One region of the Citrobacter sp. LST-B2 genome, then DNA from elsewhere that is predicted to be linked to it. Evidence: predicted binding sites of a transcription regulator. Region 1 holds the regulator's gene; the other holds the start of a gene.
The links. The regulator PurR, encoded in region 1, represses purine synthesis genes. The targets are predictions, from matches to a motif close to CANGCAAACGTTTGCNTG.
Positions count from the first base shown of each region.

Region 2: gltS (sodium/glutamate symporter) is a predicted target of PurR. The motif match lies at 2,993-3,010, and genes of this name have one in related genera.

Region 1 is NZ_CP192598.1:2,313,608-2,319,369, reverse strand. It holds gene ACQ0PY_RS11130 (MFS transporter) at 1-844, opposite strand, end outside; gene cydH (cytochrome bd-I oxidase subunit CydH) at 1,012-1,101, opposite strand; gene purR (HTH-type transcriptional repressor PurR) at 1,395-2,420, shown strand; gene punR (DNA-binding transcriptional activator PunR) at 2,417-3,349, opposite strand; gene punC (purine nucleoside transporter PunC) at 3,461-4,666, shown strand; gene cfa (cyclopropane fatty acyl phospholipid synthase) at 4,958-5,762, shown strand, end outside.
Region 2 is NZ_CP192598.1:88,786-94,547, forward strand. It holds gene ACQ0PY_RS00420 (AsmA family protein) at 1-1,428, opposite strand, end outside; gene xanP (xanthine/proton symporter XanP) at 1,550-2,941, opposite strand; gene gltS (sodium/glutamate symporter) at 3,172-4,377, shown strand; gene recG (ATP-dependent DNA helicase RecG) at 4,429-5,762, opposite strand, start outside.

The sequences.
Region 1 (5,762 bases):
CCAGCATAATTACCATCAGCAGCAGCAAAAAGCCCTTCAGCGTGCCGTTAACCGAGCGATCGGCCAGTTTCCCTCCGAGGTAGTTGCCAATGGAGAAGCCCACACCGATCAGAACCAGCATCCCGGTCACAAAGGCCGGTGTCGCATGGGTGATGCTTTGCAGAACAGGCGAAATATAGGTATAGAGCGTGAACATGGCGCCCGCTCCCAGTACGGTAGTCAGTAGCGCGGAGAGCACCTGAGGACGCATCAGCACCGCCAGCTCTTTTTTCACTTCCGGGCGCGCCCCGGCACCGCCTTTTGGCAATGATAAGAAGAGACTCAACATCGAGATAACCCCCAGCCCCGCTGTCGCCATAAACGACATTCGCCAGCCGATGGTTTCACCCAGCCAGGTCGCCGCCGGCACACCGCCGATATTGGCGATGGTCAGCCCCATAAACATGGTCGCAACGGCGCTCGCCTGTTTGTGCTTCGGCACCACGCTTGCCGCCACCACCGAGCCCAGGCCGAAGAATGCGCCGTGGTTAAGGCTGGTTAAAATACGTGACAACATCAGCGTGGTGTAATCCGGTGAAATCGCCGAGAGCACGTTACCGAGCGTAAAGATAGCCATCAGAAAAATGAGCGCATTACGGCGTCCGCGATGTGACAGCAACAGCGTCATCAACGGCGCGCCGACCATCACGCCGACCGCATAGGCACTAATCAGCATACCTGCCGCGGGAATAGACACATCAACGCCACGCGCGATGACGGGCAGCAGACCCATTGGCGAGAATTCGGTGGTACCGATGCCAAACGCACCAATGGCCAGCGCCAGTAACGGATAATTGATTTTCATGCAGTGATGACTCCGGCTCTTCGCGACAGGGCGCGATGCTTAACAAAGAGTCAAAAGCATGACATCAATCACAAAAAAAGAGAAGTTAACAAAAATACAAAAGACTTTTGCAGATTCAATAACAATATGGCGGGAGGTTCGAGGGAGCAGGAACTCCCCCGAGGGGATCAGTGCAGTGCCGCCGTCAGGCCGCCCGCAACGATTAAAGCCAGGACAATAAACGTGGTCACTAATGAAAATTTCAGATCGGTGCTCATCAACTTTTCTCCTTTTTATACCCACACAAAAAGTGATATAGCGCATTTTTACACACTTGAGTGTAAAAATCTCCCACGATTTAGAGTGATATGTGCTTTTAATACTTCCCCTTTTCGTAAAGATCAGACAAAATTCGACGCTTACTTGATTAGCGTACCGGCCATTGACCCCTTCCTGACGTTCCGTGTCGTTTCCCGGCGTGCCGCAGCCCAGACGTTGGGCACAGGATGAGTAAAGGCAAACGTTTACTTGGCGTAATTTAATGTTCAGGTTGGGTCTGGAGTGAGATTTAATGGCAACAATTAAAGATGTAGCGAAGCGCGCAAACGTTTCCACTACAACCGTGTCACACGTAATTAACAAAACGCGTTTCGTCGCTGAAGAAACACGCAATGCAGTGTGGGCGGCAATCAAAGAATTGCACTATTCCCCCAGCGCGGTTGCCCGTAGCCTGAAAGTTAACCATACCAAATCTATCGGTTTGCTGGCGACGAGCAGCGAAGCCCCCTATTTTGCTGAAATTATTGAAGCGGTTGAGAAGAACTGCTTCCAGAAGGGCTATACCCTGATCCTCGGCAACGTCTGGAACAACCTGGAAAAGCAGCGTGCCTATCTGTCGATGATGGCGCAAAAACGCGTTGATGGCCTGTTGGTAATGTGTTCCGAATACCCCGATCCCCTGCTCTCGATGCTGGAAGAATATCGTCATATCCCAATGGTGGTGATGGACTGGGGCGAAGCCAAAGCCGACTTCACTGATACGGTGATTGATAACGCCTTCGAGGGCGGCTACATGGCAGGCCGTTACCTCGTCGAGCGTGGACATCGCGAAATTGGCGTGATCCCAGGACTGATGGAGCGTAACACCGGCGCAGGCCGTTTGGCCGGATTTATGAAAGCGATGGATGAAGCGCTGATTAAAGTGCCTGAAAACTGGATTGTTCAAGGCGACTTCGAGCCGGAATCCGGCTACCGCGCCATGCAGCAAATTCTGTCGCAGGCGCATCGCCCAACGGCGGTCTTCTGTGGCGGCGATGTCATGGCGATGGGCGCCCTTTGCGCCGCTGATGAGATGGGTCTGCGCGTCCCGCAGGACGTGTCGCTGATAGGCTACGACAACGTGCGCAACGCCCGCTTCTTTACACCAGCGTTGACCACCATCCACCAGCCGAAAGATTCACTGGGTGAGACGGCCTTTAATATGTTACTGGACCGTATCGTCAATAAACGCGAAGAGTCGCAGTCTATTGAAGTCCACCCGCGCCTGGTGGAGCGCCGCTCCGTGGCGGATGGCCCGTTCCGCGACTACCGTCGTTAAGCCTCTTCTGCGGGAGTCTCATCGGGCTCCCGCAGCCACTCTTTGTTCAGCGTTTCACTGTCTCCCAGATAATCCAGCAGCCAGATCAGCGCAGGTGACATATCATTCTGCTGCCAGGTCAGGCAACAGGCCGCATCCGGGAAAGGATTATCCAGATTTAACGCGACCCACTGCCCCTTGTTGAGATACGACTTGGCGAAATGTGTCGGGACCATGCCGACACAGAGTCCGGCGCTGATACAGGTCGCGGAAGAATCCCAGTCCGGCACCACCACCCGCTTCTGATTGTCCAGCAGCCAGGTCACGCGTTTCGGCAGCGTGCGGGAGGTATCTTCCAGCACCAGCGACGGCCAGTTGCGCAACGTGTCATCGCTTAACGGCCCGCTCATGGCGGCCAGCGGATGCGTACTGGCAACGACACAACACCAGCTCAGCTTACCCATATCGCGGAAAGTGTATCGTCCGCCAACCGGGATCGCCTGGGTTGCCCCGATGGCGAGTTCGACCCGACCATCTGACAGCGCGTCCCAGACGCCATTAAACACCTCCTGGAAGACCAGTAGTTCCACGTCATCAAAGTGGCGGTAGAAATCGACAATCAATTGCCGCGTGCGTTCCGGGCGCACGATATTGTCCACCGCAATGGGGAGTTGCCCACGCCAGCCGTTAGCGATCTGCTGACACTGTTGACGCGTGATCTGCATTTTTTTGATGACAGAGCGGCCTTCTTTCAAAAACCAGGCGCCCGCCGGGGTTAACACCACATCACGATGGCGACGTTCAAAAAGCGGGACGGCCAGCCACTCTTCCAGTTGGCGAACCGTATAGCTGACCGCTGAAGGCACCCGGTGCAACTCCTGGGCCGCGGAACTGAAGCTCCCGTTGCGTGCCACGGCATCGACCACTTCCAGCGCATATTCTGACCACATAATCTGCCTACAAAATTTTTGAATGCAATAAACAAATATTACCGTTTCACAAGCCCAAATTCACTCCCTACACTCTGCGCCAGTGTGATTAATCAAAATTAGAGAACAACTATGCAACCAGGAAAAGGGTTTTTAGTCTGGCTGGCAGGGCTCAGCGTGTTGGGTTTTCTGGCAACCGACATGTATTTGCCCGCTTTTGCCGCCATTCAATCTGACCTGCAAACACCGGCCTCTGCCGTAAGCGCCAGCCTGAGTCTGTTTTTAGCAGGCTTTGCCGTCGCCCAACTGCTGTGGGGACCCCTCTCTGACCGTTATGGCCGTAAACCGATCCTGTTGCTGGGTCTGTCTGTCTTCGCCCTCGGTAGCCTGGGTATGCTGTGGGTGGAGAGCGCAACGGGCCTGTTAGTACTGCGTTTTATTCAGGCCGTGGGAGTCTGCGCGGCGACCGTCATCTGGCAGGCGCTGGTTACCGATTACTATCCTTCGCATAAAATTAACCGCATTTTCGCGACCATCATGCCGCTGGTCGGGCTGTCTCCTGCACTGGCGCCGTTATTAGGCAGTTGGATTCTGACCCATCTTTCCTGGCAGGCGATCTTTGCCACGCTGTTTTTCATCACGCTGCTGCTGATGCTGCCCGCCCTGTTTTTAAAGCCCACCACCCGGGCTCGCGATGACAGCAAGGACAAACTGACGTTCACCACCCTGCTGCGTGCGAAAGCGTACCGCGGCAACGTCCTGATTTACGCCGCCTGTTCTGCCAGCTTCTTTGCGTGGTTGACCGGTTCCCCGTTTATTTTGAGTGAAATGGGCTACAGCCCGGCGGTGATTGGGCTGAGCTACGTACCGCAGACCATTGCTTTTCTGATTGGCGGCTATGGCTGTCGCGCCGCGTTGCAAAAATGGCAGGGACAACAGCTCCTGCCCTGGCTGCTGGTTATCTATGCGCTGAGCGTGGTGGCAACCTGGGCGGCAAGTTTTATCCATCACATCACGCTTGCAGAGATCCTGATCCCCTTCTGCATAATGGCGATTGCCAACGGGGCTATTTACCCGATTGTGGTTGCCCAGGCGCTGCGTCCATTCCCGCAGGCGACGGGTCGTGCCGCAGCCCTGCAAAATACCCTGCAGTTGGGTCTGTGCTTCCTGGCAAGCCTGGTCGTTTCCTGGCTTATCAGCACACCGCTGTTGACCACGACCAGCGTGATGTTGTCTACGGTGGTACTGGCTGGACTGGGCTATAAGATGCAACTGCATCCTTCTAACGACAGTGCGCAGCATGATAATTGCGGGATTGCCCACAGCGAATCCCATTGATATCACTCATAATCACCGTTAATTAGTCGGCTAACAATTTTTGGTTGTATCATCGTTTTTTGAGGCCTATACTAAATTTCGGTTGTTAAAATTACGATAATTATTATGTGTTAACGGGAACCGGAGCGTTCCCGGTTCCCCATGGATGGCCTTTTCGGCAAGGGGTCCTCCCTTCCTCTGTTCTACGTCGGATAATAGACTCGCGGAATGTTTCCGTGAGATTTCTCACTAAGCCCAAAAAGCGTCTACGCTGTTTTAAGGTTCTGATCACCGACCAGTGATGGAGAAACTATGAGTTCATCGTGTATAGAAGAAGTCAGCGTACCGGATGACGACTGGTACCGTATCACTAACGAATTATTAAGCCGCGCGGGCATTGCCATCAACGGCTCTTCACCAGCAGATATACGCGTTAAAAACCCCGATTTTTTCAAACGCGTTTTACAAGAGGGGTCGCTCGGTCTGGGTGAGAGTTACATGGATGGCTGGTGGGAATGCGATCGGCTGGACCAGTTTTTTAGCAAAGTTCTGCGAGCAGGACTGGAAAACCAACTTCCCCATCATTTCAAAGATACCCTCCGCATCGCGGCCGCTCGCCTGTTCAATCTGCAAAGTAAAAAACGAGCGTGGATCGTCGGTAAAGAACATTACGATCTCGGCAACGATCTGTTCAGCCGTATGCTCGACCCTTTTATGCAGTATTCCTGCGCGTACTGGAAAGACGCGGATACTCTGGAGGCGGCGCAGCAGGCCAAACTGCGGTTAATCTGCGAGAAATTGCAACTGCAACCCGGTATGCGTGTGCTGGATATTGGCTGCGGCTGGGGGGGTTTATCGCACTATATGGCGACGCATTACGGCGTCAGTGTGGTTGGCGTGACGATTTCAGCCGAGCAACAGAAAATGGCTCAGGCCCGCTGTGCCGGGCTGGATGTGTCGATTCTGTTGCAGGATTATCGTGATTTGCACGATCAGTTTGACCGCATTGTCTCGGTAGGCATGTTTGAGCACGTCGGCCCTAAAAATTACGCGACCTATTTTGACGTGGTTGATCGCAATCTGAAACCCGAAGGGCTGTTCTTATTACATACCATCG
Region 2 (5,762 bases), 2.2 Mb from region 1:
GGCGGTCGCTTCCAGAATCCCTCTTTCCGTAAAAGCGCTCAGTTCGCTGATATTCACCGTGTTGGCGTTGGCAGCTAAAGACAAGGAGGGGCGGCGCACGTCAACGCGGTTGAAGGTGGCGGCGGCGGCATTCAGGGTCGCGTTTCCGCTCCAGACGCCCCATTTCTGGTTCTGGACCAGCCCCAGATTCGCGCCATAACCATCCAGCGCGGTCAACTGCCACGGGAATGTCGGGTCGATATCAATCACCAGGTTGCGGCTGGCAGTAAATTTCTTCAGCGTCAGGCTGTTCAGCCATGTCGGCAGCGGTTGCATCCAGCGCTGTTTCCAGTTTTCCGGCAGGGTGTACTCGATGCCCGCGATGGCTGCGTCATCGAGGATAAGGGCTTTACCTTCCCGCAGCCAGTTGCCGGAAGTCCTGACCATTCCGCCTTCCCAGCGGGTAGTGAACTGGCGCAGCGCGATACCTTGCGGCGAAAACTCGGCATTCAGAATAGGGTCGAACAGATGCAACGAGCCAAAAATGAACTCGCTGGCATTCATCGACAATTTGCCTTCCTGCGTCTGCCAGTCGTCCTTGCTGAAGGTCAGATTGCGCAAACTAAGGTCAAGGTCAGTGACTGCCCAGTCTGGTCCCTGTAGACGCGCGTCAGTGACCTCAAGGCGATTAATCTGTAGCGATGGAATGGCGTTCAGCGGCGCGAAAAAGTCGGCCAGCGATTTATCGCTTTGCAGTCGGATGTCGTTCAGCCGCAGATTCTCCACCATCCAACTGCCATCAGCATGGCGTTTTGCTACACCGGTTAACGCACCGCGCGCGATATCTGCGCCGATAGTGCTTAATGTCACCTGTTCGTTATCGATACTGCCTTCAATCAGTACGTTAGCAGCAGGAACGTCATTTAGTGTCAGAGAACCCGCGCTGAGCTGAATCTGCGCTTTGCTGCCGAGCACTTTACCGGCTTCGGGCAGCCAGGGAATGATGCCACCATTAACCCGCTGAGCGCTCAGATCCCACTCGCTGCCCGGGCTATTAAGCGCCATATCCTGCAACTGCAGGCGGTCAGACTGAAAGGGGAGCGGTGCCGTCTGAGGCGAAATATTAAGGGTACCGTTTTGAAGCAGGATCGTATCGACATGCCGTGGATGTGTCAGTTGGCGAGTACTCAGCCCAATATCGACCGCTTTTGCCACGAGCGTGGCTGGTTGACCATCACGCCCAAAGGTGACGTTTTTCAGCAGGATATGTGAAGGAGAAGAAAAACGATGGTCCATCGCCTCAAAGGATAACTGATAGTCGCTGTGCTCAGATATCCAGGCACTGATGTGTTCTGCGCCCCAGCGCGTTTGCAGCAGGAAATAGAGGCCGAGAATCACCACCAGAAGGGCGATCAGCACATAGAGAATCAGCTTTCCAATAAATTTCATGGTCTTCCATCCTGCGAAGGGCACATAGTTGAGTTATGCACGATTTACGCGCAATCCTCAAGGCAGGAATCGTGAAAGAGTATGATAGCGACGGTGAATTTGAATCACCGTCGCATAGCCTTTACTGCTTTTCAGGCGGGAAACTCAGGTTCAGTACGATAGCGGTTATACCACCCGCAGCAATACCGGAAGAGAGCAGGTTTTTCACCCAGTCAGGTGCAAACTGGAGGATCAGCGGCTGCTGAGAGACGCCAAGACCGACAGCCAGTGACAGCGCAATAATCAGGATTGCGCGGCGGTTCAGGGGTTCGCGGGAAACAATGCGCACGCCAGAGGCCGCGATAGTCCCGAACATAACCAGCGTTGCCCCGCCGAGCACTGGCTCAGGGATATGCTGCACAAAGCCGCTCACCGCCGGGAACAAACCGAGCACGATCAGCATCAGCGCAACCACAAAGCCAACGTAGCGGCTGGCCACGCCGGTTAACTGAATGACCCCGTTGTTCTGTCCGAAACAGGAGTTTGGGAAAGTGTTAAAGACCGCAGAGACGAAGGAGTTCAGGCCGTTTGCCAGCACACCGCCCTTCAGACGTTTCATGTACAGCGGGCCAGAGACGGGCTGTTCGGAAACGTCGGACGTTGCGGTGATATCGCCGATGGTTTCCAGCGAGGTAATCATAAACACCAGCATCAACGGCAGCAGCAGATTCCAGTCAATGCCCAGCCCGTAGTACAACGGCGTCGGCACCATGATCAGATCCTGGGAGGCTGGCGCGTTGTTTTCCGGCAGCATGCCCATAAACCATGCCAGCGCATAGCCCGCCGCCATAGCGATAACCAGTGAAGCCACGCGCAGGTACGGGTTACGCTGGCGGTTGAGCAGAATAATCAGCAGCAGCACAACGCCTGCCAGCATCAGATTCTTGGGCGCTCCGAACGTGTTGTCGCTCATCGCGGCATAACCACCACCGATGGACGTCAGCCCCACCTGAATCAGCGACAGACCGATAATCATCACCACTACGCCCGAGACCAGCGGGGTGATGATACGACGCGCGAGATGCAGAATCCGGGAGAGCACCATCTCCGTGCAACTGGCCAGCATCAGGGTGCCAAACAGCGCCGCCATCATCGTGGGGACGTCTGCACCGCCGGTTTTCAGTGCGGTACCGCCCATAATCAGCGGTGCCACGAAGTTAAAACTGGTGCCCTGAATCGATAACAACCCTGAACCCACCGGACCCCAGGCTTTAATCTGAATAATGGAGGCCACGCCAGAGGCGAACAGCGACATACTGATAATGTGTTGCGTATCCTGAGCCGGTAACCCCAGCGCCTGACAGATGAGCAGCGCCGGCGTAATGACCGCAACGAACATCGCCAACAGATGCTGACAGGCGGCAAACAGGGTTTGCGGAAGCGGCGGGCGATCTTCAAGACGATAAATCAGTTCGCTGTTTTGAGTCTGCGCAACCGGTTGCGCATTTTCCGACTCGAGGGTGTTAACAGACATCAATGATAATCCCGTGATGACAAAGCGGGCATTTTATCTGACCAGATGGTAAAAGCAAACGTTTGCGAGTGGGTATTCTTAATATTTAAAATAGATGAAATCACATTTTTATATAACTTTTCCCTCTTTTCTGCTTAAAATCCATGCCGAATTACTACTAAAAGCTAAAAATATCCGCAGGAATAAGACATCAGTGCGTAACTGATTCAGACGTACTCAAGGAGCTTTGTATGTTTCAACTCGATACCTTATCAACCCTCGTTGCCGCAACGCTGACGTTGCTACTGGGGCGTAAACTGGTTCAGTCAGTCTCCTTCCTCAAGAAATATACGATTCCTGAACCCGTTGCTGGTGGGTTGCTGGTCGCATTGGCCCTGTTAGTACTGAAAAAGAGCATGGGCTGGGAAGTGAATTTCGATATGACGTTGCGCGATCCGCTGATGCTGGCGTTTTTCGCCACCATCGGTTTAAACGCCAACATCGCCAGCTTACGGGCGGGCGGTCGCGTGGTGGGAATTTTCCTGATCGTCGTCGTGGGGTTGCTGCTGATGCAAAATGCCATCGGCATTGGGATGGCCAGCCTGCTGGGACTTGATCCACTGATGGGGTTGATTGCTGGTTCGATCACGTTGTCTGGCGGCCACGGTACTGGTGCCGCCTGGAGCAAGCTGTTTATCGAACGCTACGGCTTTGCTAACGCGACGGAAGTGGCGATGGCGTGCGCCACCTTTGGTCTGGTTCTTGGTGGGCTGATCGGCGGGCCTGTGGCACGTTATCTGGTCAAACACTCCACCACGCCGGACGGTATTCCGGACGATCTGGAAGTGCCTACCGCCTTTGAAAAGCCGGACGTCGGGCGCATGATCACCTCGCTGGTACTGATTGAAACCATTGCGCTTATCGCCATCTGTCTCACCGTGGGTAAGATCGTTGCGCAATTGCTGGCGGGGACAGTGTTTGAGCTGCCCACGTTTGTCTGCGTGTTGTTTGTCGGCGTGATTGTCAGTAACGGCCTGGCGCTGGTAGGTTTTTATCGCGTTTTTGAGCGTGCAGTCTCTGTTCTCGGGAACGTCAGCCTGTCGCTGTTTCTGGCCATGGCGCTGATGAGCCTGAAGCTGTGGGAACTGGCTTCACTGGCGCTGCCGATGCTGGCAATCCTGGTGGTGCAGTCCATCTTTATGGCGCTGTACGCGATATTTGTCACCTGGCGAATGATGGGCAAAAACTACGATGCAGCTGTGTTGGCGGCGGGACACTGCGGCTTTGGTCTGGGGGCGACGCCAACCGCGATTGCCAATATGCAGGCGATTACCGAACGTTTTGGTCCATCCCATATGGCGTTTCTGGTGGTGCCGATGGTCGGCGCGTTTTTCATTGATATCGTCAACGCGCTGGTGATTAAATTGTATTTACTGTTGCCTATTTTTGCGCAATAACGAGAAGGTGCGGTGGTGATGAACCACCGCGCTTTTGCATCGCCATCAGGATCAGGCGTTAGAATAGCGTTCTGTTTCAGGCATCCAGCGTTCGATTAACGCTTTTGCCTCTTGTGGGTAACGTTCATGAATATGACGAGCAATACGCTGAACTTCCGGAATAATGGCCTGATCTCGCAGTAAATCCGCCACTTTGAATTCGGCATTCCCCGTCTGCCGCGTACCCAGCAATTCACCGGGTCCGCGAATTTCGAGATCTTTTTGCGCAATCACAAAGCCATCGCTGCTGTCGCGTAACACCTGCAGGCGTTTCTGGGCCGTTTTCGATAACGGCGACTTGTAGAGTAGTACGCAGTGTGAGGCCACCGCGCCACGGCCGACGCGTCCACGTAGCTGGTGTAACTGTGCTAAACCGAGACGTTCCGGGTTTTCGATGATCATCAGACTGGCATTAGGGACATCCACACCGACTTCAATCACCGTGGTGGCGACAAGCAGGTGCAGTTCGCCCTGTTTAAACGCCGCCATCACCGCCTGTTTTTCGGCAGGCTTCATGCGCCCGTGGACCAGCCCGACGTTTAGTTCTGGTAACGCGAGTTTTAACTCTTCCCATGTGGCTTCAGCGGCCTGCGCTTCTAACAAATCAGATTCTTCAATCAGCGTACAGACCCAGTAGGCCTGGCGACCTTCCTGCGTACAGGCGTTGCGCACGCGGTCAATAATATCGCTGCGACGCGTATCTGGAATGGCAACCGTTGTGACGGGAGTGCGTCCGGGGGGCAGTTCGTCAATGACGGAGGTATCGAGATCTGCGTAGGCGGTCATCGCCAGCGTCCGAGGAATAGGCGTAGCGGTCATGATCAACTGATGCGGATGGAAACCCTGTTGCTGGCCTTTTTCCCACAGTGCGAGGCGCTGATGCACGCCAAAACGATGCTGCTCGTCGATGATGACCAGCGCAAGACCGTTGAACTGCACCTGTTCCTGAAAGATCGCGTGCGTTCCTACCACCATTTGTACCTGTCCGCTGGCAATCGCATCTTGTTGCGCCAGACGCGCTTTGCCTTTCTGCTTGCCCGCCAGCCAGCCGACTTCGACACCCAGTGGAGCAAACCAGTTACGGAAGTTGTTGGCATGCTGCTCCGCCAGTAACTCGGTCGGGGCCATCAGCGCGACCTGTTTTCCATGCGCAATCGCTCGCAGAGCGGCGAGTGCGGCGACCAGCGTTTTACCGGAGCCGACATCACCCTGCACCAGACGCATCATGGGGATATCGAGCGCCATATCGTGCTCGATTTCCGCTACCACGCGGGCTTGCGCACCAGTCGGCTTAAAGGGCAGCGAGGCTAACAGTTGATTTTTCAGCGTGTCGTTGGCGCTCAGTG